3 regions of the Kitasatospora sp. NPDC048194 genome follow, and region 1 is predicted to be linked to each of the others. Evidence: riboswitches for the same ligand, from Rfam matches in the RefSeq annotation. Region 1 holds a riboswitch; each other region holds the start of a gene.
The links. A riboswitch is a leader RNA that binds a small molecule or an ion and turns the genes downstream of it on or off. The one in region 1 is predicted to bind cyclic di-AMP.

Region 1 (7,072 bases):
CACCCCGAACGGGCCGGTGACCAGGATCTTGACCGCGCCCTGCACCGAGGACGGCAGGTACTGCGGCGCGGACGGCAGGTCGGCGGGGGCTTCAGCGGAGTTGGCGGAGGCCAACGAGCACCTCTTCCAGGAGGGTTGTGGGCAGGCGTTCGGCCTGCGGAACGGGCGGGAGCACCTGCACGGCGCCGAGGTCCCTGAGGTCGCCGACCAGCACCTTGACGACCCCGAGCGGCAGCCCCAGGTGGGCCGCCACCTCGGCGACCGACAGCAGGCTGTGGCAGAGCCCGAGGATGCGCCGGTGCTCCCGGTTGAGCTGGACGTGCTCGGGCAGTTCCGGGGGCTCGGATAACGCGCTGACCAGGCTCTCGACGGCCAGGTCGGCCTGGGAGGGACGGCTGCGGCCGCCGGTGATGACGTAGGGCCGGACGGGCCCGCTCACCGCTGGCTCCCGGCCCCGTGGTCGACCCGGGGCGGGCTGGTGAGGTGGGTGCCGATCCGCTCGACCAGGACCTGCATCTGGTAGGCGACCAGCCCGGCGTCCACCGCCTCGCCGGCCACCACGGCCAGATGCGCCCCCGCCCCGGCGGCGACGACGAACAGGTAGCCGCCGCCGTACTCGATGATGATCTGGCGGGTGGCGCTGCCCGGTCCGCCGAAGCCCGTCGCGACGCCGCGGGCCAGCGACTGCAGGCCGGAGCAGGCCGCGGCCAGCCGCTCGGCGTCCTCGCGCGGGATGTCGGCGCTGCGGCCGATCTCCAGGCCGTCGTTGGAGACGACGACGGCGTGCTGCACCTGCGGGACGGCGATGATGTCGGCCAGCAGCCAGCCGAGGTCGGGGGTGGTGGTCATGGAACTCTCCGGGGCCTGGGGAAGTCGGGGGGAGGGGGGACGGTCAGTGGTGGCCTGGCGGGGTCCGGGTCTGGCCCCGGGCAGCCGATCGGCCGCTGGCGGTGCCGGCCTGGAACATCGCCATGAACGCCTGCGCGTCGCGGGCCGAGCGGTACGGCGGGGCCGGCGGCGGGGGAGCGGCGTGCTGGGCGGGCCGGTCGGCGCGGTCGCGGCGGTGGCTCCGGCGGGGCAGCGGCGGCGGGGTGTCGCCGCTCGCCGCGGGCCGGACGGTGGGCGGGGTCTCCACCATCGGGTGCGCGGCGTGGGGGTGGCCGGACGTCGGGTGGCCGGCCGTCGGGCGGGGGTCGGGGGTGAACGCCCGGTCGTCCGGTCCGAGGCCGGGGACGGTGGGCGGCAGCGGCTCGGTGAGCAGGGCGTTCGGCAGCAGGACCACGACGCGGACCCCGCCGTACGGTGAGGGCGCCGAGCTGAGGGTGACCCGGAAGCCGTACTGCTCGGCGAGCCGGCCGACGGCGGCCAGGCCCAGCTGCGGCACCTCGCCGAGCCGGGAGACCTCCAGGGTGCTGCCCCCGGCGAGGGCGGCGGCGGCCTTGGCGACGGCCTGCTCGGGCATGCCGACGCCGCCGTCGTCGATCTCGATCACCGCGCCGTTGTGCACCGGCATCAGGGTCACGAACACCTGGGTGCTGGGCGGCGAGTAGCGGGTGGCGTTGTCCAGCAGCTCGGCGATGGCGTGGATCAGCGCCTCCGCGGCGGCGCCGACCACGGCGGTCTCGATCCGGCTGCGGACCACCACCCGCTGGAACGGCAGGATGCGCGACTGGGCGCCGCGCACCACGTCCTCCAGGGTGACCGGTTCGGGCCAGTGCCGTCCGGCCCGGGCACCGCACAGGACGGCCAGGGTCTGGGCCAGCCGGGCCTGTTGGGCTGCGGCGTGGTCGGCCTTGAGCAGCCCCTCCAGCAGGGCCGGGTCGTCGTGGGTGCGCTCCATGTCGTCGAGCAGGGCCTGCTGGTCGTGGGCCATGACGAGGATGCGGCGGGCGACGCTGAGGAAGGCCCGCTGGGTGGAGGCGGTGAGCTCCTGCTCCTGCTGGACGGCGGCCAGGTCGGCGCCCCGGCGGGAGAGTTCGGCGGTCAGCTGGTCCTGGAGCCGGGCGAGTTCGTCCTGCAGCCGGTCGGCCCGGACGCGCTGGGTGACGGACACGGCGCGGTACCGGGCGGCGGCCACGAGGGCGAGGACGGCGAGCACGCCGGTTGCCGTTACGGACCACTGAGTCATCGTCACGCGGCGAATTCTAGGGTGATGATCCTACGTAGGTGTGAACGGATCTCGCCAAGTGACTGGATCTCGTCAAAATCCCGTCAATACGCCGCCGATCCGGCTTCGTTCGGCCTCGACCCGGGGGTCGTGAGCCGGGCGGGGCCCGCTCCGCCAGGGTCTTCCGACGCCGGTCGACGGGCCGGTCGATGGCCGATTCCCGTCCCCGGTTGTGAGAGAGGTGTGTGCGCGGCGTCATGGAACGGGCGGCGGCCGGGTGCGAGGGCGGCGTCTCGCCGTGCCGGGCGGGCCCGGAGCGGCCGTCCGGGCGGGGCCCGGCCGGTGTGCCGGCGTGCCGCCGTGCCGGCGGTCGTCGGCGCGCGACCGGCATCCGGCCGCGCACCGGCAGGCGCCCTCGCGAGCTCCCCCCGGCGGCGGCCGCTGCCCGCTCCTGCCGAAGGTTCGCCCGCTTCCGCCCACAGGAAGTCGGCCCGGCCGACTTCCTGTGCCGGCGCGCCTTCTCCCCGCTTCCCCGGCGCCGTTCGCGTCGCGGGTGCTCCCCTCCTCCTGCGCTTCCTCCTGCGCTCCTCCTCGGCTACTGCTCCGACTCCGACCTCGGCCAGGTGCGGAGGCTCGTGGTCAGGGTGGTGACGAGTCGGTCATGGGTGGTGGTGAGGTCTTCGGCGCGCTGGAAGGCGCCGGTGATGGAGAGCGAGGCGAAGCCGTGGGCGAGCGAGCGGAAGGTGCGGGCGGCGTGGATGGCCTCGGCGCCGTCGAGCCCGTAGGAGCGGAGGACGGCGAGGATGACGCCGATGAGGCGGGCGGCCGCGCGGGTCAGGTCGTCGTCGGGCCGGGGCGCCTGGGGCAGGGCGGTGTAGCGGTGGGGGTGTTCGGTGGCGTAGGCCTGGTAGGCGCGCAGGACGGCGGCGACGGCGTCGTCGCCGCTGCGGCCGACCGCGGCGTCGGCGAGCCGGCCGGCCAACTCCTCGGTGACCCGGACGGCGAGCAGCCGGCGCAGTTCGGTGAGGCCGCCGCTGACGTGCTTGTACAGGGAGGGGGTGGCGACTCCCGCGCGGGCGGCGACGGAGGCCAGGGTGAGGGCCTCGGTGCCCTGCTCGTCGATGAGGGCGAGGGCGTGGTCGACGACCTGCTCCGGGGTCAGTCCTACTCGGGGCATGGGTTCGGGTTCTCCGTACGGACGCGGGCCGGCGGCTTCGGGCGGTTCCAGGCGGTTCCGGGCGACTTCAGGCGAGTTCGCCGAGGAAGGGCAGCAGGGCGTCCGCGACGGCCTGCGGGTTGTCGGCCATCGGGTAGTGGCCGGACCCCTCGATCATCACCTTCCGGCTGCCGAGCGCGGCGGCCTGCCGGTCGGCGACGGCCGCCGGGTCCGGGAAGTCGGGGTCCTTGCTGCCCATCAGGACGAGCGAGGGGCAGCGGACGGCCGCGCACCAGCCGATCGGCGCGGAGTCCCCGGTGACGTGCCCGCGGGTGGCGGTCCTGCGCCCCGGGGTGCGCAGGGCGGCGACGAGGCCGTCCACGTACGCGTCGAGGTCGGCGGGCCGGGGGCCGGGGAAGGCCATCCTGCGCAGGTAGAGGCCCCAGGCGGCGGGCCAGTGGACCAGTGCGGTGCCCATCACGGCCATCACGCCCCGCATGAGGGCGTTGGACCGGTGCTCCACGAAGGAGTCGATGAGCGCGATCCCGGCGACCCGCTGGGGTGCGTCCCCGGCGACCTTGACGGCCGTGGCGCCGGTGTAGGACTGCCCGACCAGGACGGCCCGTTCGATGCCGAGGTGGTCCAGCAGGGCGAGGACGTCGGTGGCGATGGCGGCCGGGCTGTAGTCCTCCCACACGATCGAGGACTCGCCGAAGCCGCGCAGGTCCATGGTGATGACCCGGTGCCCGGCCGCCGTGAGCAGCGGGTGCAGGTGCCGGTAGGCCCGACGGGTGTCGAGCATGCCGGGGAGCAGGACGACGGGGGCGCCGTCGCCCTGCCGGGTGTCGTCGAAGGCGATCCGGCCGCCGGGGACGTCGAGGTACTGGGTGCTCGGAGTGCTGGTGCCGTTCACGGTGGTCCTCCACGGTGCGTGCTGCCGATAGCCAAAAAGCTACGGCTAATAGCCTTAGCCGTCAAGGCCGCCGCCCCGCCGTTCGTCCCCGTGTCGGACCGGGAGGGGGCTCAGACCCCTTCGACCCGGAACGGGTCGTGCTCGGCCAGCAGCTTCTCCAGCCGCGCCTGGTCGACCCGGGCGACGGTGTCCGCGGACTCCTGCCGGTCCCGGATGACTTTGGCCAGCGTGAACGCGGAGGTGACGGTGTAGAGGAAGCCGATCCCGAGGAACGCCCGGGTCCACGCTCCGACGGGCAGGTAGGCGATCCCGGCGGCGAGGGCCACGCCGGAGACGGCGAAGGAGAGGACGGCCTGGGCGTAGTAGGCGGCCGTGGTGCGGGTCTGCATCGGTGCGGTCATGGCGACAGGATGCGACGGCGTCGAAGGGTCGCACATGAGTAGGAGTACTCAGATGAACCCGGGTGAATGACGGGTCGTTCGTTGACGTCCGATCACCTGGACCCCGGTCGTCCCGGGCGGATGGCTTGGAATCAGGGCCTCCTAGGATTAACGTTTGATAACGCAGCGCGGTCGTCAACGCCGTACCCAAGACGGCACCGTGCGCCGTCGCCTAATCCCACCGGCCGGCCTCCGGGCAGGCCAGGGAGCCGGGGAACCACGTTTCCCTGGGGTGAATCGGCGGGGCCCAGGCCCGGCCGTAGGAGACCTTCCTGCTCCGAACCCGTCAGCTAACCCGGTAGGCGCGAAGGAAGGAAAGGAGCGCGCCTCCGTGGCGTCGACGCACACCCCGGCACACCCGGCCGGCCCCGCAGCCGGTACCCAGCTCCTCGACCACCCCGGCCCGGACGGCACCGAGTCCCTCGGCGCCGACGGGTTCGCCCCGGAGGTCGAGGCCAACCGCCACCGGATGCCGCGTCAGACCCGCGGGGCCTCCCCGCTCCTCGGCGTCACCGCCGTCGCCGCCACCCTGGGCGCCACCGGCTTCGCCTCCGCCACCCCGGCCGCCGCGCCCGCCGTCGCGGCCCCGGACGAGACGCCGGTCACCCTCGCCGCCGACCCCGGCCTCGCGCTCGCCGCCCGCATCCAGCAGCAGGCCGACAGCCAGCGCACCGCCGCCGAGGAGAGCGCCCGCCTGCAGGCCGCTCAGGAGGCCGAGGCCAAGGCCGCCGCCAAGGAGGCCGACGCCAAGCGTGCCGCCGAGGAGGCCGAGCGCGCCAAGGCCGCCGCCCTCACCCTGCCGGTGAAGGACTACAACCTCTCCGCCCACTACGGCCAGAGCGCCCGCTACTGGGCCCACCTGCACACCGGCCTGGACTTCGCGGCCGACACCGGCACCCCCGTGTACGCGGTCGGCCAGGGCACCATCACCTCGGCGGGCTGGTCCGGCGCGTACGGCTACCGGATCGTCGAGACCCTGCCCGACGGCACCGAGATCTGGTACTGCCACCTCTCGTCGATCATCAAGGGCTCCGGAAAGGTCGCCCCCGGCGACCAGATCGGCAAGGTCGGCGCGACCGGCAACGTGACCGGCCCGCACCTGCACCTGGAGGTCCGCCCGGACGGCGGCGCGCCGGTCGACCCGGAGACCTGGCTCGAGCAGCGCGGCCTCACCCCCTAACGAACCCCCCGGACCCGCCGCGGCCGCCGGGCCGCCGGGTCTCCGGGCCGCCACGGTCTCGGCGGCCGGGCCCCGGGTGCGCCCCGGGGCCTGGCCACGCGTCCACCCCACTCGTCGACGGCCGGGCCGGTCGGTCCACCACCGGCCGGGCCGGTCACTCCGCCGTCCGGACTGCTCACTCCGCCGGCAACTGCGCCAGGTAGGCGTCGATCTCCTCCGGCCCCGGTTCCGGCGCGAGCTCGGGGAACTCCTCGACCAGCAGCCGCGGCAGCCCGGGCACCGTCCACTCGCCGAACAGGTCGAGCGCCACCTCGGCCGCCGCCGCCTCGAACCGGCCGAAGTCCCCGGCCAGTTCGTCCGGCATCGGCCGACCCAGCGCGGTCAGCTCGGCCAGGTTGCGGTAGCTGCGCCGCATCAGACCCTGCTCCAGCAGCCGCCGCGCACCATCGGTGGCCATGCCGACGGACAGCACCCGGCCCGGCCCCCAGCCCTGCTCGGCGGGTTCGTCCAGCCAGCCGGCCGGCACCAGCGCCTCGTAGCCGGCCAGCCGCTCCTCCTCGCCGAGCCCGGCGAAGCCCGTCAGCCAGTCCCGCACCGCCGCGCCGTCCGCCGTGTCCACCCCGTGGGCGTGCAGCAGCACCGCGTACAGCCGCGGCCAGGTGACCAGGTCGGCGCGGCGCAGCAGCCCCGCCGCGACCTCGCCCTGCCACTCGGCCTCGGCGTGCAGCCGCTCCTGGCGCTTCGCGTTCAGCCGCTTCACCGCCCGCTGGTGGTCGACCAGCAGCCGTACGGCGTCGCCGTAGGCGAGCGGATCGGCGTCCGGCGCCGGCTGGACGTACAGGTGCAGCCGCTCGTACAGCAGGTGCTCCACCGCGGCGGAGGTCAGTTCGGGCCAGCCGTCGTGCATCCTGCCCTCGCCCAGCTCCAGCAGCGCCAGCACCGTGCGCAGCGGCGCCTCGGCCACCGGCGCGCGGCCCTGCTCGGCCGCCCAGGCGAGCAGGTCGGCGGCCCTGGTGCGCGGAGCGAGCCGCAGGTCATCGTCGTTCATGCCCCGAACGGTAGCCGCCGGGCGCGGGTAGGGTCGGCACCCATGGTCCCCGTACGACTCACCGGCCCCCGGCTGGCCATCCGCGAGTACCACCACACCCCGGAGGACGTGGACGCGCTGCACGCGCTGCTCGGCGACCCCGAGGTGACCCGCCACCTCACCTTCGGCCCGCGGGACCGCGACACCTGCGCCGACCAGCTCGAGCTGTACCTGGAGGAGGCGATGGCC
Region 2 (7,072 bases), on a different contig from region 1:
TCTCGATCAGCACGGTGGCGCGGACGGTGCCGTACGGGATGCCCAACTCGGCCTGGGCGTGGGTGAACACGTCGTTCCACAGCCGGGCCTCGAGGTGGCTCTCGGTCTTCGGCAGGTAGAAGTACGGGCCGGAGTTGGGGTCCTCGGCGCCCCTGGCGAGCAGCCGCGCGGCGTTGTGGAAGAAGTACAGGCCGAAGTCGACGAACGCGCCGGCCACCGGGACGCCGTCGACCAGCAGGTGGTTCTCGTCCAGGTGCCAGCCGCGCGGGCGGACCACGACGGTGGCGAGTTCGGCGGCGGGCTTGAGGGTGTAGGCCTTGCCGGCCTCGCTGGTGAAGTCGATCCGGCCCTCGAAGGCGTCGATCAGGTTGACCTGGCCGCTGACGACGTTCTCCCAGGTCGGGGAGGTGGCGTCCTCGAAGTCGGCGAGCCAGACCCGGGCCCCGGAGTTGAGGGCGTTGATGACCATCTTCCGGTCGGTGGGCCCGGTGATCTCGACCCGGCGGTCCTGGAGGGCGCGCGGCGCCTCGGCGACCTTCCAGTCCCCGGCCCGGACGTCGGCCGTCTCCGGGAGGAAGTCCAGCGTGCCGGTGCGGGCGATCTCGGCGCGCCTGCTCCTCCGCCTGGCCAGGAGCTCCTGCCGGCGGCCCTCGAAGGCGCGATGGAGGCCGACGACGAAGGCGACCGCCTCCGGAGTGAGCACCTCCTCCGCCCGGTGGACGCGCGGACCGGCGACGGTGACAACCGGAGCGGCGGGAGAGGAGGCGATTGGGGGTACCCCCGGCCGGAGGCTGGGGGAGGGCCCCTGATCTGCAGCCATGAGCAGGACACTCCTAAGACGGTTGAGCCTGGCGAAGGGAGTTCCGGTGGGAACTTCCTCGGGAACTTCCTCGATCGATACCCGCCTGTCGGCGAGTTCGATTCTGTAAGGTGGAGAGTAGTTTCCGCGATACAGAATTTCAACGGTTTGTTGAAGAGGTCGCCGGGACTCTACTCCTCCCCGACAGCGAAGGGAACGCCGGTGGTTGCGACCCCCGACACAGCATCGACGACAGGCTCCGACCGCGCGAGCGGCGGCGTGCAGTCCGTCGAGCGAGCCTTCCAACTCCTGGAGGCGCTGGCCGACTCCGGCGGCGTGGCCACGCTCAGCGAGCTCTCCACCAGTTCCGGCCTCCCGATGCCGACCATCCACCGACTGGTTCGTACCCTCGTCCAACAGGGCTATGTCCGCCAGGACACCGCGCGTCGCTACACCCTCGGCCCCCGGCTGATCCGCCTCGGCGAGACGGCCGGCCGCCTGCTCGGCAGCTGGGCCCGCCCGTACCTGGCCGAGCTCATGGAGGCCACCGGCGAGACCGCCAACCTGGCGGTGCTGGAGGGCGGCGAGGTGGTGTACGTCGGACAGGTGCAGTCGCGGCGCTCGATGCGGATGTTCACCGAGGTGGGCCGGCGGGTGCAGCCGCACTGCACCGGCGTCGGCAAGGCACTGCTCGCCCAGCTCCCGGAGGACGAGGCGCGCGCGATACTCGGGCCCAACCCGCTGCCCGCGCACACCGAGTACACGGTCACCGACCCGCAGGAGCTGCTGGACCAGCTCGCCGAGGCGCGCGAGCGCGGCTACGTGGTCGACGACCAGGAGCAGGAGATCGGCGTCCGCTGCATCGCACTGGCCGTCCCGGGCGCGCCGACGCCCACCGCGCTCTCGGTGTCCGGCCCGGAGGCCCGGATCCGGGCGCTGGAGGAGCAGGCCGGAGCCTCCTCGCTGGTGCCGGTGATGCACCAGATCGCGGCCCGGCTGGGGCAGGTCCTCGCCCCCTGACGTGGCGTCAACGGCGGCTCGCGCAGCGGGAGGTGGACACCCCGCCTCCCGCACCCGCGGACTCCCCCGTTCGGCGGACGGGCGGGCGGGTTGCGCCGGTCCGGCGGCCGGCGCTGCGCCACCCTGGTGCGGGCGCCGCCGGCGACGGCGCGGGCGGCCGGAGCGCGAGGAGCGGTGAGCAGTGAGGGAACACGGGCAGCACGGGCACGGGCGTACCGGACGCCGGCACGGATCGAGGACCGGCCGGGCCCACTGGTGGACGGCGGCCGTGGCGGGCGTGGCGGCGGTCTGCACCGTCCCGGTGCTGGCCGCCGGACCGTCCTGGGCCGATCGGTCCGGCCCCCGGCCGGACGCGCAACCGGCACCGAAGCGCCCCGCCGCCGTGCCGTCCAGGTCCGACCTGGAGGTGATCCGGCTCGACCCGGACGCCGCTCCGCCCGGCGGCACCACCACGGTCCACGCCTTCGTCGCGAACCAGGGCCCGGACACCACGGCCTCGCCGTTCACCGTCACCGTCACCCTGCCGGACGGGGTGACGCCCGAGCCGCCGTACTTCCCCGAGGACTGCACGGCCGTCGGGCACCAGGTGCGCTGCGTCTTCGGGCCCGGACTGAAGGAGGGGCGCAGCGCGACCGCGCTCGTCCCGGTGCGCCTCTCCCGCGACCTGCCCCCGGGCACGCTGACCGGCGGGTCGGTCGCCGTGCGCAGTGCGGACGACCGGAACGGACGCAACGACCGGGAGCCGTTCGCCGTCCGCGTGGCGGACCCGGCCGCCGGTTCCTGAGAGCGGCCGGATCCGGGGGTGGGGGGGGGGGGGGGGGGGGGGGGGGCGGGCCCCCCCCCCCCCCCCCCCCCCCGCGACCGGGCACTCAGCGGTAGACGCGCACGTAGTCGGCGGCCATGGTGATCGGCGTGGTCCCCTGCGGCGCCGGGTGGTACTGGCCGGCGCACACCGAGAGGTTGAGGATCAGGTACGCGGACCAGTTCGCGCCGACGCCCTTGCCGTCCGAGAAGACCTTGACGCCGTTGACGTACCAGTCGACCGAGGTGGCGCCGTAGTAGGTGCCGATGGTGACCCACTGGTCCTTCGCGATGGCGCTCGCGTCGGTGTAGTACTTCGGGTTGCCGGGGTTGACGTGGTTGGTCAGCTCCAGCAGGTTCGGGTTGTCGGGGTGGTACTCGAAGGAGTCGATCTCCCCGTTGCCGTTCTTCCAGGTCCACAGGGCCGGCCAGGCGCCGGTGCCGGAGGGCAGCTTGACCCGGGTCTCGGCGTAGTCACCGGTCTTGACCTGGAAGCCCTCGCTGGAGCCCTCGGTGGTCAGGAAGCCGGTGTTCCAGGACTGCTTGCCGTTCTCCAGGGTGGGCCCGCCGGGGGCGGCGGTGAAGGTGGCGACCCCGTTGGCGACGCTGACGTTGGTCTTGTTCAGCCAGTCGAGCTTGTTGTCGTCCGGGTTGTGGTTGCCGTACTTGTACGAGGTGCTCTTGTCGCCGACCCAGCGCTGGCCCCAGCTGATCGAGCCGTTGAACTCGTCCGACCAGGTCAGCGACTTGCCGGCGACCGGGGAGGACGGCGCCGGGGTGCTCGGGCTCGCGGTGGCGCTCGGGCTGGACGGGGTCGCCGTCGGGGTGCTCGTCGGGCTCGGAGTCGTGGTGGGCGACGGGGTGGTCGTCGGCGAGGGGGTGGTCGTGGGGGCCGGGCTCGGCGTCGCGGTACCGGAGGCGGAGACCACCAGCTGCTGCGAGGGCAGGTTGTGCCAGGCGCCGCCCAGGTCCTGCCAGAAGCCGAACTCGGTGTACGTCCCGGCGGCCAGGGTGCGGGCGCCGCTGGTGTAGGTGAACCCGCTCGGGCAGATCTGCACGTTGGTGGCGTTGCCGGGGAAGTCGAGGTTGGTCCCGCGGGCGTCGCGCACGCCGACGCCGACGGTCTTGGCGGTGAAGCAGGACGAGGAGTGCAGGCCGAGCGAGGCGGTGGCGGCCTTGCCCGCGACCATGGCGGCGGGGGCGAGCCGGTCCTGGGTGACGGTCGGGCCGGTGGCGGCCTGGGCGCCGCTCACGGACGGCAGTCCGAGCAGGCCGGCGCCGCTGATGGCGAGCGCGCCGGTGGCGGCGAGCGCGGCGTTGCGACCGCGGTGGGACGGACGGGCGTGGCGGGGCGCGCGGCGCCCACGGGCAGGCTGGTGCATGGGAGTCCTCTGCGACGCCTGCGAGGTGAGCTGTCGGATTCGGGCTGCAGTTGCCCGGCCGCCCGGGGAGCGGCTTCACCCCTAGCCGGGCCCGCGCGCGAGAGCGCACGGGCCGGGCGCTGACCTTGGTTCCCCCGCTCCCGTCCGCTGTCGTGCTCGGCTGCCCGCCGGCGGGTGGACAGGACTCGGCGTCCCGGCGGCGGGGTCCGCGGGGGCGGACGACCCGTTGCAGGCTAGGCAGGTGCTCCGTGAACGGACAACTCCATCGAGCCGGTTGTCGCACAGCTCACAGTGGTGTCGATCAACGACGCTGGGTGGCGGAAGGGTTGGCCGATCGCGCTGATCGGCCGGGCCGGTGGGGCGGCCGTACCGCACGGCGCCGGCTCGGCGCTCCTTGGCCGGAAGCGGACGGTGTCGCGGCGCGGGACGCCCGAGTCGGACCGGTCGGATAAATTGGAGTCCTGACGTTTTACGCCGTGCACAAGTGTCCGCCCCATGAGCCATGAGGCCGTGAGCCCATCGAAAAGAGGTCCCGCCCCACCATGACCGCCCCCCTGCCCGCCTTCGCCGGCCGCACCTACCTCTTCCGGGCCGACAACGGCGCGGCCTTCCGCAACACCTACTCGGCCGACGGCAAGCGGCTGCGCTGGGAGGGCCTCGGCGAGTCGGCGGGCCAGTGGGAGGACGTGCTGCTGCACGTCGCCGAGGTGGCCCCGGAGGTCTACTTCGTCAGTTGGACGGAGCAGAGCGGGATCACCGTCAGCCACGTGATGGACCTCAACCAGCTGACCGTGCGGGCCTTCTGGACCTTCGAGGGCGAGGGCGGCCGGGTCGGGCAGCTGCACACCGGGACGCTGGAGCGGCTGGCCTGAGACGCGCCGGGGGGGGGGGGGGGGGGGGGGGCCGCGGGGGGGGGCCCCCCCCGCCCCCCCCGGGGGGGGCCGGGGGGGGCCGGGGCCCCCCGGGCCGGCGCCGGGGGGCCCCCGGGGGGGGCGGCGCGCGGGGGGGGGGGGGGGGGGGGGGGGCGCGCGCGCGGCCCCGCCCCCCCCCCCCCCCCCCCCCCCCCCCCCCCCCCCCCCCCCCCCCCCCCCCCGGCTTCGGGTTTTCCGCCCCCCGGCGTCAGACGGCCTGGCCCGGCACCTTGAGGTGGGCGGACAGCCACTCCAGCGAGGACGGCAGCAGCGCGCTCCAGGTCTCGAAGTTGTGGCCGCCGTGCTCCAGCATGCTGTACGAGACCTTCATCGGGTCGTGCACCGCGTCGATGAACGCCTCGGTGTCCTGCCGGTAGTTGCCGTCGCCCTTCTTGGTGCCGGCCAGCAGTACGGAGATCCCCGGCTGGGGCAGGTTCCTCAGCCGCCAGAGCAGGTCGGCCTCCTGGCGGCGCTGCTTGCTGCCGCCGAAGAGGTCCCCGGTGGTCGGGTCGTCGGCGGCTTCGTAGTAGGCGGAGAGGGCGACGGCCGTCGGAAAGACGTCGGGGTGGCGCATGGCCAGCTTGAGCGCGCAGTAGCCGCCGGTCGAGTTGCCCATGAAGGCCCAGGCCTGCGGGTCGGTGGAGACCCGGAAGCTCGCCTGGATCGCCGAGGGGACGTCCTTGCTGAAGTAGGTGTCGGACTGGGCGCCACCCGGGATGTCCTCGCACTCGGTGTCCTGCGGCAGCGCGGGCGAGGGGCGCATCAGGACCATGACGGTCGGCTGCATCCGGCCCTCCTGCAGCAGCTTGAGCGCGGCTCCCGGGTAGTTGAACCGGGTGATCAGGTTCTCGGCTATCCCTGGGAAGCCGGTGCTGACGATCACCGCCGGGAACTGCTTCTGCGCGTACTCGGGCTGGAAGTACTGGGGCGGTAGGTAGACGTACCCCTCGGTGGAGAGTCGGCTGAGCCTGCCGTCGATCCGCACCTTGCGGATCTCGCCGGACTGGGCGGGCTCACGGCCCACCGCTCCCCCGCCCTTGACCGAGGCCCGGCCGACGGTGTCGACCAGGAGGCGGCCGGAGGCGTCCGCCTTGTTGTGGATCACTACCGGGCCGGTGCTGCCCGTCCCCAGGAGGTCGTCCCAACTGCTGTAGAAGGCGAAGTAGTTGTTGGCGACGAGGCCGAGCGCGGCGAGGACGGCGAGCTGGGTGGCGAGCAGCGCGCCGATCCGGCCGCACACCGCCTGCCAGGTCTTCCTGGCGAGTCTGGGCCACAACCAGACCGTGCCGGCCATCATCACGACGGCGATCACTACGGCCAGCGCCAGCACCTTGTGGCTCGTCAGACCCATGTTCTACTTGCTCCCACGCCTCGAACTCCGCGCCCCTCCGTCCAGGACATCCGAGGAGGTCCCCCCGGTTCCCCCACCGGGGCGTGCGAGGACCAACCCTAGCGGGAGCTGGGAGAAAGCTGGTGCCTGGCCGACAGTCAGGGAGGCGGAGGGGGCACGGGGCGGGGCGGGGGTCCGGAGCGCGGTGTTCGAACGGCGGGTGAGCGACGGCGGGTGAGCGGGGCGGAGAGCGTGCCCGATCCCCGGCTACTCGCCGCCCACCCGGTCCCAGAGCCGCAGCCCCGCCGTGAGCTCCCGCATGCAGCGGGCGCCGAGGTCCTGCGGGGAGCCCGGCCCGGCGGCGGGCGCGTCGGAGGACGCCCACTGCTCCAGCGCCACCCGGATCGCGGCCGTCGCCGCTGCCGCGGCCAGCCGGAGCTCCAGCGGGTCGGTGCCCGCCGGACAGCGCTCGGCCAGCACCGCCCGCAGTCGCTCCTCCGCCCCCGCGTGGACCCGCTGCCAGGTGCCCTCCAACCGCGGATCGCGCAGCAGACTGCGCGTCCAGTGCATGGCCTCCACCGCGGCGTCGTCGGCCGGGGTCAGCGACGCCACCGCCGAGCGCTCCAGCGCTTCGCGCAGCGGCAGGTCCGCCGCGCTGTCCGCCAGCAGGTCCACCCAGCGCTGTCCGCCCGCCGCCAGCAGCGGCGCCACGGCGTCCTCCTTGACGGAGAAGTAGCGGTAGAAGGTGCGCAGCGAGATGCCGGCGGCGAGGGCGATCTCCTCGGCGGTGGTCGCCTCGGCCCCCTGCCCGGCGAAGAGCGCGGCGGCG
Region 3 (7,072 bases), on a different contig from region 1:
AGCAGGCTTCGGCTGACACCAGCGAGTCCGCCGACCGGTCCGGTGGGTCCGCAGCCGAGACCAGCGGGTCCGGTGCCGGGTCCGGTGCCGCCGCGGAGCGGTCCGTCGAGAAGCTGGACCGGCCGCTGCCCGAGGGAGTGCGCCGGCGTGTGGTCGGCCTGGCCTCGGACGCGCTCGGCGGGCTGCCGCCCGCGGAGCTGCCGCAGAGCCTGCGTCAGTACGTCAAGTTCACCCCCGCCCGGCGGGCCAAGTACGCGGCCACCGCGCTGGCGGCGGCGCTGGAGTCGGAGCCGGCCTTCCGGCTGCGGATAGCGGAGCGGCTGCGGCTGGGCCAGCCGGACCTGGTGAAGGCGCTGGAGTCGGGCACCGTTCCCGGCGCCGCCGATCCGATGGACGTCGCCGCCGCCGCCTACCTGGTGAGGTCGGCCGGTTGGAGCCGGCTGGTCGCCGAGGCCGGCGAGGAGGTCGAGCGGGCCGGGGCCGAGGACGCGGCGGCGGAGGCCGGCCGGCTGGTGGAGAAGCTCCAGGCGGAACTGGCCGAGGTGCGGGCGGCCGCGCGGGCCGACCTGGACCGCCAGCGCGCGGAGTTCGAGGGCGTCCGGCGGGAGGTCGAGTCGCTGCGCAAGAAGGTGCGCTCGCTGGAGAGCGACACCCGCCGGGCGCAGGCCGAGACCCGGCGGGTGACCGGGGAGCTGGAGGCCGCGAAGGCGCAGGCCGCGGCCGAGCGCAGCGCGGCCGAGAGCGAGGCGCGGCGGCTGCGGCACCGGGTGTCCGAGCTGGAGAACGCCGCCGAGCAGGGCCGCCGTTCGGCCCGCGAGGGGCGCAGCGTCGAGGACATGCGGCTGCGGCTGCTGCTGGACACCGTGCTGCAGTCGGCGCAGGGACTGCAGCGGGAGCTGGCGCTGCCGGTCTCCCAGATCCGCCCGGCGGACCTGGTGGAGGCGGTGGTGCCGGGAGCGGCCTCGCCGCACGACGTGGCCCGGCGGGGCCTGGCCGAGGACGATCCGGCGCTGCTGGACCAGCTGCTGGCGATCCCGCAGGTGCACCTGGTGGTGGACGGCTACAACGTGACCAAGACCGGCTATCCGACGCTGCCGCTGGAGCAGCAGCGGATCCGGCTGCTGGGCGGACTGGCGATGCTGGCCCAGCGCACCCAGGCGGAGGTCACCTGTGTGTTCGACGGGCAGGACCTGGACGTTCCGGTGATCATGGCGCCGCCGCGCGGGGTTCGGGTACGGTTCAGCCGGACCGGAGAGACGGCGGACGAGCTGATCCGCCGTCTGGTGCGCGCCGAGCCGCAGGGCCGTCCGGTGGTGGTGGTGTCCACCGACCGGGAGGTTGCGGAGGGCGTGCGGAAGGCGGGCGCGCGCCCGGTGGCTTCGGTCCTGCTGCTGAACCGGCTGGCCCGGCCCTGACCTCGGGCGGTGCCGTTCGGTCCGGCGTGACGCCTGGTCAGTGCCCGTTTTGCGAGGGTGTGCGGATCCCGTGAAGTCAGCGTGGGAACCGGAGTTCACGCCTTCGGGGGAGTGGCAAAACGGATAGATCTTCACTAGGGTCTGGCGTCAAACCTATTTTCCGGAATCTCACTCGATCGGGTGAGTCCCATGGAAGAAGGAGCCGCTCCCTTGGCCTCCCACCGCCGTCCCAAGCAGCCGAGCCGCGCGCGGGTCTCCGTGCTCACCGCTGCCGCTGCGACCGCGGTCGCCCTCTCCGCCCAGGTCGCCGCGCACGCCGCGCCGCAGCCGAACAAGGCCGACGTCAAGGCGCAGATCGACCAGCTCCAGCAGGAGCAGGAGCAGGCGGCGGAGAAGTACAACGGCGCCAAGGAGCGGGCCGACCAGCTCCGCAAGCAGGCCGACCAGCTGCAGGACCAGGTGGCCCGCAGCCAGGACCAGATGACCCAGCTGCAGACCGGCCTGGCCGAGGTGGCGGGCGAGCAGTACCGCACCGGCGGCATCGACCCGTCCGTCCAGCTGATGCTGTCCTCCGACCCGTCCGGGTACCTGGAGAAGGCCTCCAGCGTCCAGCAGGCCAGCACCAGCCAGACCGAGGCGCTCAAGGGCCTGCTCGACCAGCAGCGCCGGCTGGACCAGGAGAAGGCCGAGGCCGCCGCCGTGCTGGCCTCGCTGGACTCCACCACCAAGGACCTCAACCAGGCCAAGGCGGACGTCAACCAGAAGCTGAAGGCCGCCCAGGACCTGCTGAACTCGCTCAGCGCCGCCGACCGCGCCGCGCTGAGGGCCCAGCAGCAGCAGGACGACCGCGCCTCGCGCGGCAGTGCCCGGGTCGACCTCAGCAGCCTGCCGCCGGCCAGCGGCTACGCGGCCGTGGCCGTGGCCAAGGCGATGAGCAAGCAGGGCTCGCCGTACGTCTGGGGCTCCACCGGCCCGAACACCTTCGACTGCTCGGGCCTGATGGTCTGGTCGTACGCCCAGGCCGGCGTCTCGCTGCCGCGCACCTCGCAGGAGCAGGGCAACGTCGGCACCCGGGTGCCCTCGCTGGACCAGGCCCAGCCGGGCGACCTGGTGATCTACGGCAGCGACCGGCACCACGTCGGGATGTACATCGGCAACGGCATGGTGGTCCACGCGCCGCACACCGGTGACGTGGTGAAGGTGATGAAGGCCGACGCGATGCCGATCAACACGATCCGCCGGGTCTGACGGCCCGACACGCCCGAGGGGCCGCGCTCCGGCCCTGTGATCCGCGCCACCCCCGACCGGGGTGGCGCTTCGGGTTCACCCGCCCTTCGGCCGCTTGTTTGAGGTTTGATCAGCTTTCCGTGCGGCGGCGATCACCAACGGTCATTTTCACAAGGGGACATGGGTCATCTTCTGGATTTTTTCTGACAAGGATTTGAACGGATCACGGTTCAGTTACTAGGGTCGTGCCCCGAACCACCGCACTGTCGATCACCCAGCCCGGGTGGCGGCGGTGGTTACCGCCGAGTTCGCGAAGCAGCGGGGCAGCTCGAAACGACTGTCCGACAGGGGAGCCCAGCAGTCCGGGGCGCTGTGGAGCGGAGCCGGGGAACCACGTTCCTCCGGGGTGAATCGGCGCCAGGTCGGCCGGTACCGCGGCCGTGAGGCGTCGTAGGGCATGCTTCCGGCCCGAACCCGTCAGCTCACCCGGTAGGCGGACGTAGGAAGAAGGAGTCCGCCTTCGTGGCGTCCCATCGCCGTCCCAAGCCCGCCAGCCGCGCCCGGGTCTCGATCATGACCGGTGTCGCCGCGGCGGCCGTCGCCCTCTCCGCGCAGTCCGGCGCGCACGCCGACCCGCAGCCGACCAAGGACCAGGTCAAGGAGCAGGTCGACCAGCTCAACGAGCAGGCCGAGCAGGCGACCGAGAAGTACAACGCCGCGCAGGAGAAGCAGCAGGCGCTGGAGAAGCAGGTCTCCGGCCTGCAGGACCAGGTGGCCCGGCAGCAGGCCCAGGTGACCGACCTCCAGGGCGGCCTCGCCGAGATCGCCGGGGAGCAGTACCGCAACGGCGGCATATCCCCGACCGTCCAGCTGATGCTCTCCTCCAGCCCGGACAACTTCCTCAACCAGGCCGGCGCGCTGAACCAGGCCGGGGACACCCAGAAGAACCAGCTGAAGGAACTCCAGGCGCAGCAGCGCAAGCTCGACCAGGACCGCAGCGAGGCCCAGAGCAAGCTCACCGAGCTGGAGTCCACCACCCAGCAGCTGAAGGCCTCCAAGGACGAGGTCCAGAACAAGCTGAAGGCCGCACAGGACCTGCTCAACACCCTGACCGAGCAGGAGCGCCAGGCGATCCGCCAGGCCGAGGAGAAGGCCGCCGCCGACGCCAAGGCCCAGGCCGACGCCGCCGCGAAGGCCGCCCAGCAGCAGGCCGCCTCCGACCGCGCCTCGCGCGACAGCGGCCGCACCGACATCGGCTCCGGGAGTTCCTCCTCGCCGGTCGTCAAGCCGGCCGCGCCCGGTAGCTCGCACGGTGCCGCCGCGCTGTCCGCCGCCGCCTCCAAGGTCGGCAGCCCGTACGTCTGGGGCGCCACCGGCCCGAGCTCCTTCGACTGCTCCGGTCTGATGGTCTGGGCGTTCAACCAGGTCGGCGTGTCGCTGCCGCGCACCTCGCAGGAGCAGGCCGGCGCCGGCACCCGGATCGGCTCCGACATCTCCCAGGCCCAGCCCGGCGACCTGCTGATCTTCTACAGCGACGCCCACCACGTCGGCATCTACGCGGGCAACGGCCAGGTGCTGCACGCGCCGAAGCCGGGCGCCTCGGTCCGCTACGAGGCGGTCTCCAACATGCCGCTGGCCTCCATCGTGCGGGTCTGATCCGTCCGAAGGCCTCCGCAGGCCCGGTCCTCCCACTCGGAGGGCCGGGCCTGCGGCTTTGCGGGCGGCTCGGGCTGATGTCCGATTAGGGGGCGAATATTCGGGTCCGGAGGGGTTTGGACTCGCTTGCCCGGACTCGCTAACGTCTGCCACCGGACTCCCGCTCGACGGCCGCCCACCGGGGTGCGGCCGCGGGGCCGCGCTGCAGATCGGAGCCGCCGCCGCCATGTCCGTGCACCGCCGTTCCCACCTGCTCGCCCGCGCCCTGGTGCTCACCGCGGCCGCCACCACGGCCCTGGGTGTGGCGACCGGCGGCAGCGCCCAGGCTGCTCCCGGTGCGCCGGACGCGCCCGACCGCAAGGACGTCAAGGCCCAGGTCGAGCAGCTGTACGACGAGGCCGAGCAGGCATCCGAGAAGTACAACGCCGCGCAGGAGGCCCAGAAGCGGCTGCAGAGCGAGACCACGGCCCTCCAGGCGGAGGTCGCCGCCGCCCAGGACCAGCTCAACGAGCTGCGCGGGGACCTCGCGACGGTGGCCGGGGCCGAGTACCGCGGCGGCGGGATGAGCCAGACCGCCCAGCTGATGCTCTCCAGCGACCCGGAGTCCTACCTCGCCCGCGCCCGCACCCTCGGCCAGGCCGCCGAGCGGCAGCAGGAGACCCTCCACGAGCTGGTCACCCGTCAGCGCCGGCTCGACCAGCGCCGCGCCGAGACCGCGGGCAAGCTCGCCGAGCTGGACCAGGCCCGGCGCTCCCTGGCCGAGAACAAGCAGCAGATCCAGCAGCGGCTGGCCGCGGCGCAGAAGCTGCTCAACGGCCTCGGCGCCGCCGAGCGGGCCCGGATGGTCGTCCAGGACGCCAAGGACGCCGAGCAGCGCGCCACCCGCGGCACCGACCGGCTGGACCTCGGCGCCACCCCGCCGGCCTCCGAGCGCGGGGCGGCCGCACTGGCCGCCGCGGTGCGGATGATCGGCTCGCCGTACGTCTACGGATCCACCGGGCCCCGCGCCTTCGACTGCTCCGGTCTGATGTACTACAGCTGGCGGCAGGCCGGAGTGACCCTGCCGCGCACCTCGCAGGCCCAGGCGTACGCCGGGCAGCGGATCAGCCTCTCCGAGGCGCGACCGGGAGACCTGGTGATCTTCTACCGGGACATGCACCACGTCGGGATGTACGCCGGCGGCGGGGTGATGGTGCACGCCCCGTACCCGGGGGCCAAGGTGCGGTACGAGAGCGTCACCACGATGCCGGTCTCCGGGGTGGTACGGCTCTGAGCACGACCCCCTCCGGCCCGGACGACCACCCTCCGATAGGCCCGGCCCGCTGCGTCCTGTCCCGGCGCGCTGCGCTGCTGCTGGCGGCCGGCGGGCTGGCCCAGCTGTCGCTGCCGCCCGCCGCGCCGGCGGCCCCGGCCGGGCGGCCGGCGGACCGGGAGGCCGAGGTGGCCGGCCTGCTGGCCGAGCGGGCGGGTTCGCTGCCCGCCCGGTCCGGGCTCGCGGGGGCCGAGGCGGTCTACCGCGACCTGGTCCTCTCCCCGGGCGACGGGCCGGACCGATCGACCGCCACCGCCGAGCTGGCGGTGCGGATCGCCGGGTACGACGAGTACCCGGTGGTGTACCCGCGCCGGATCGAGCTGGTCCGCGCCGCGGGCCGCTGGCGGGTCGAGCGGGAGGAAGCCGCGGGCGGGCCCCCGGCGCCGTGGGACCTCGGCGAGGTCCGCACCGCCCCCGGAGAGCGCTGCCTGGTGCTCGGCCTGGCCGGCGGACCCGATCCGACCGGGCTGGTCGCCGTGGCGGACCGCGCGGTGCCGGCCGTCAGCGCCGTCTGGGGCAGCGCCTGGCCGGGCCGGCTGCTGCTCGAACTGCCCGCCGAGGAAGCCCAGTTCGCCCGGCTGCTGGGCGGCGACCCGGCGGACTGGGCGGGCATGGCGGCCGTCACCGTGGCCGCTCCCGGCGCGCCCCGGCACACTCCGGCGGACCGGGTGGTGGTCAACCCGGAGGCCTTCGGGCGGCTCAGCGCCTTCGGCCGGCAGGTGGTCGTCACCCATGAGGCGACCCACGTCGCGACCAGGGCCGACACCCGGGCCTGGACCCCGCTGTGGCTCTCCGAGGGCGTCGCCGACTGGACCGCCTACCGGGACTCCGGGCGCAGCCCCCGGCAGATCGCCCCCGAGCTGGCCCGGGACGTCGCCGCCGGGAAGCCGCCCACCGCGCTGCCCGCCGACCGGGACTTCACCGCCGGGGCCGCCGGCATCGCCCAGGCCTACGAGCAGGCCTGGCTGGCCTGCGAGCTGATCGCCCGCCGCTGGGGCCCCGACCGGCTGGTCGCCCTCTACCGGGCGGTCGGCGCGGGTGACGGGCAGGGCGAGGACCGGGAGCAGCGGATCGACCGGCTGCTGCGCGCCGGGCTGGGCGTCGGGTCGGCCGGGTTCACCGCGCTCTGGCTGGCCGAGGTCGCGGCGCTGAAGGGCTGACGGCACCCCTGGCGCGAACCCGGACCGGGGCGTGGCCTCAGCGCCCGGCCGGGGTGTTCGACTGGCGCGCCCTCAGCGCCCGGCCGGCGTGTTCGGCTGGTCGATGCCGTCCAGCAGGTCCTGCTCGTACGCGATGCCCGGGCGGACCGGGTAGGCGGACGCGGGCGGCAGCGCCGGGGCCTTGTCCAGCACCACCGTGGCCGGCAGGGCCGCCTGGGCGCGGGTGGAGCGCCAGAGCCGGATGCCGGAGAGCACCGCGGCGGTCAGCAGCAGCAGGTTGCGCAGCGTCAGGACGGCGATCG

Region 2: it holds a riboswitch for cyclic di-AMP, as region 1 does, so the genes downstream of both, ACGF07_RS30040 (hypothetical protein) here and ACGF07_RS05160 (M23 family metallopeptidase) in region 1, are expected to answer to the same signal.
Region 3: it holds a riboswitch for cyclic di-AMP, as region 1 does, so the genes downstream of both, ACGF07_RS08980 (NlpC/P60 family protein) here and ACGF07_RS05160 (M23 family metallopeptidase) in region 1, are expected to answer to the same signal.

Annotation. Positions count from the first base shown of each region.
Region 1 is NZ_JBIDAK010000003.1:35,108-42,179, reverse strand. Features, by position in the region: gene ACGF07_RS05195 (ATP/GTP-binding protein) at 1-114, opposite strand, end outside; gene ACGF07_RS05190 (DUF742 domain-containing protein) at 92-439, opposite strand; gene ACGF07_RS05185 (roadblock/LC7 domain-containing protein) at 436-849, opposite strand; gene ACGF07_RS05180 (sensor histidine kinase) at 893-2,128, opposite strand; gene ACGF07_RS05175 (WHG domain-containing protein) at 2,703-3,284, opposite strand; gene ACGF07_RS05170 (alpha/beta fold hydrolase) at 3,352-4,176, opposite strand; gene ACGF07_RS05165 (YiaA/YiaB family inner membrane protein) at 4,287-4,577, opposite strand; cyclic di-AMP (ydaO/yuaA leader) riboswitch at 4,776-4,935, shown strand; gene ACGF07_RS05160 (M23 family metallopeptidase) at 4,948-5,796, shown strand; gene ACGF07_RS05155 (hypothetical protein) at 5,972-6,844, opposite strand; gene ACGF07_RS05150 (GNAT family N-acetyltransferase) at 6,887-7,072, shown strand, end outside.
Region 2 is NZ_JBIDAK010000035.1:27,284-34,355, reverse strand. Features, by position in the region: gene aceB (malate synthase A) at 1-820, opposite strand, end outside; gene ACGF07_RS30050 (IclR family transcriptional regulator) at 1,022-1,819, shown strand; gene ACGF07_RS30045 (hypothetical protein) at 2,001-2,603, shown strand; gene ACGF07_RS30040 (hypothetical protein) at 2,689-4,002, opposite strand; cyclic di-AMP (ydaO/yuaA leader) riboswitch at 4,005-4,125, opposite strand; gene ACGF07_RS30035 (MoaF N-terminal domain-containing protein) at 4,545-4,874, shown strand; gene ACGF07_RS30030 (alpha/beta hydrolase) at 5,122-6,264, opposite strand; gene ACGF07_RS30025 (TetR family transcriptional regulator) at 6,511-7,072, opposite strand, start outside.
Region 3 is NZ_JBIDAK010000005.1:83,042-90,113, forward strand. Features, by position in the region: gene ACGF07_RS08970 (NYN domain-containing protein) at 114-1,415, shown strand; gene ACGF07_RS08975 (NlpC/P60 family protein) at 1,626-2,663, shown strand; cyclic di-AMP (ydaO/yuaA leader) riboswitch at 3,001-3,154, shown strand; gene ACGF07_RS08980 (NlpC/P60 family protein) at 3,165-4,298, shown strand; gene ACGF07_RS08985 (NlpC/P60 family protein) at 4,525-5,571, shown strand; gene ACGF07_RS08990 (hypothetical protein) at 5,739-6,770, shown strand; gene ACGF07_RS08995 (glycosyltransferase 87 family protein) at 6,843-7,072, opposite strand, start outside.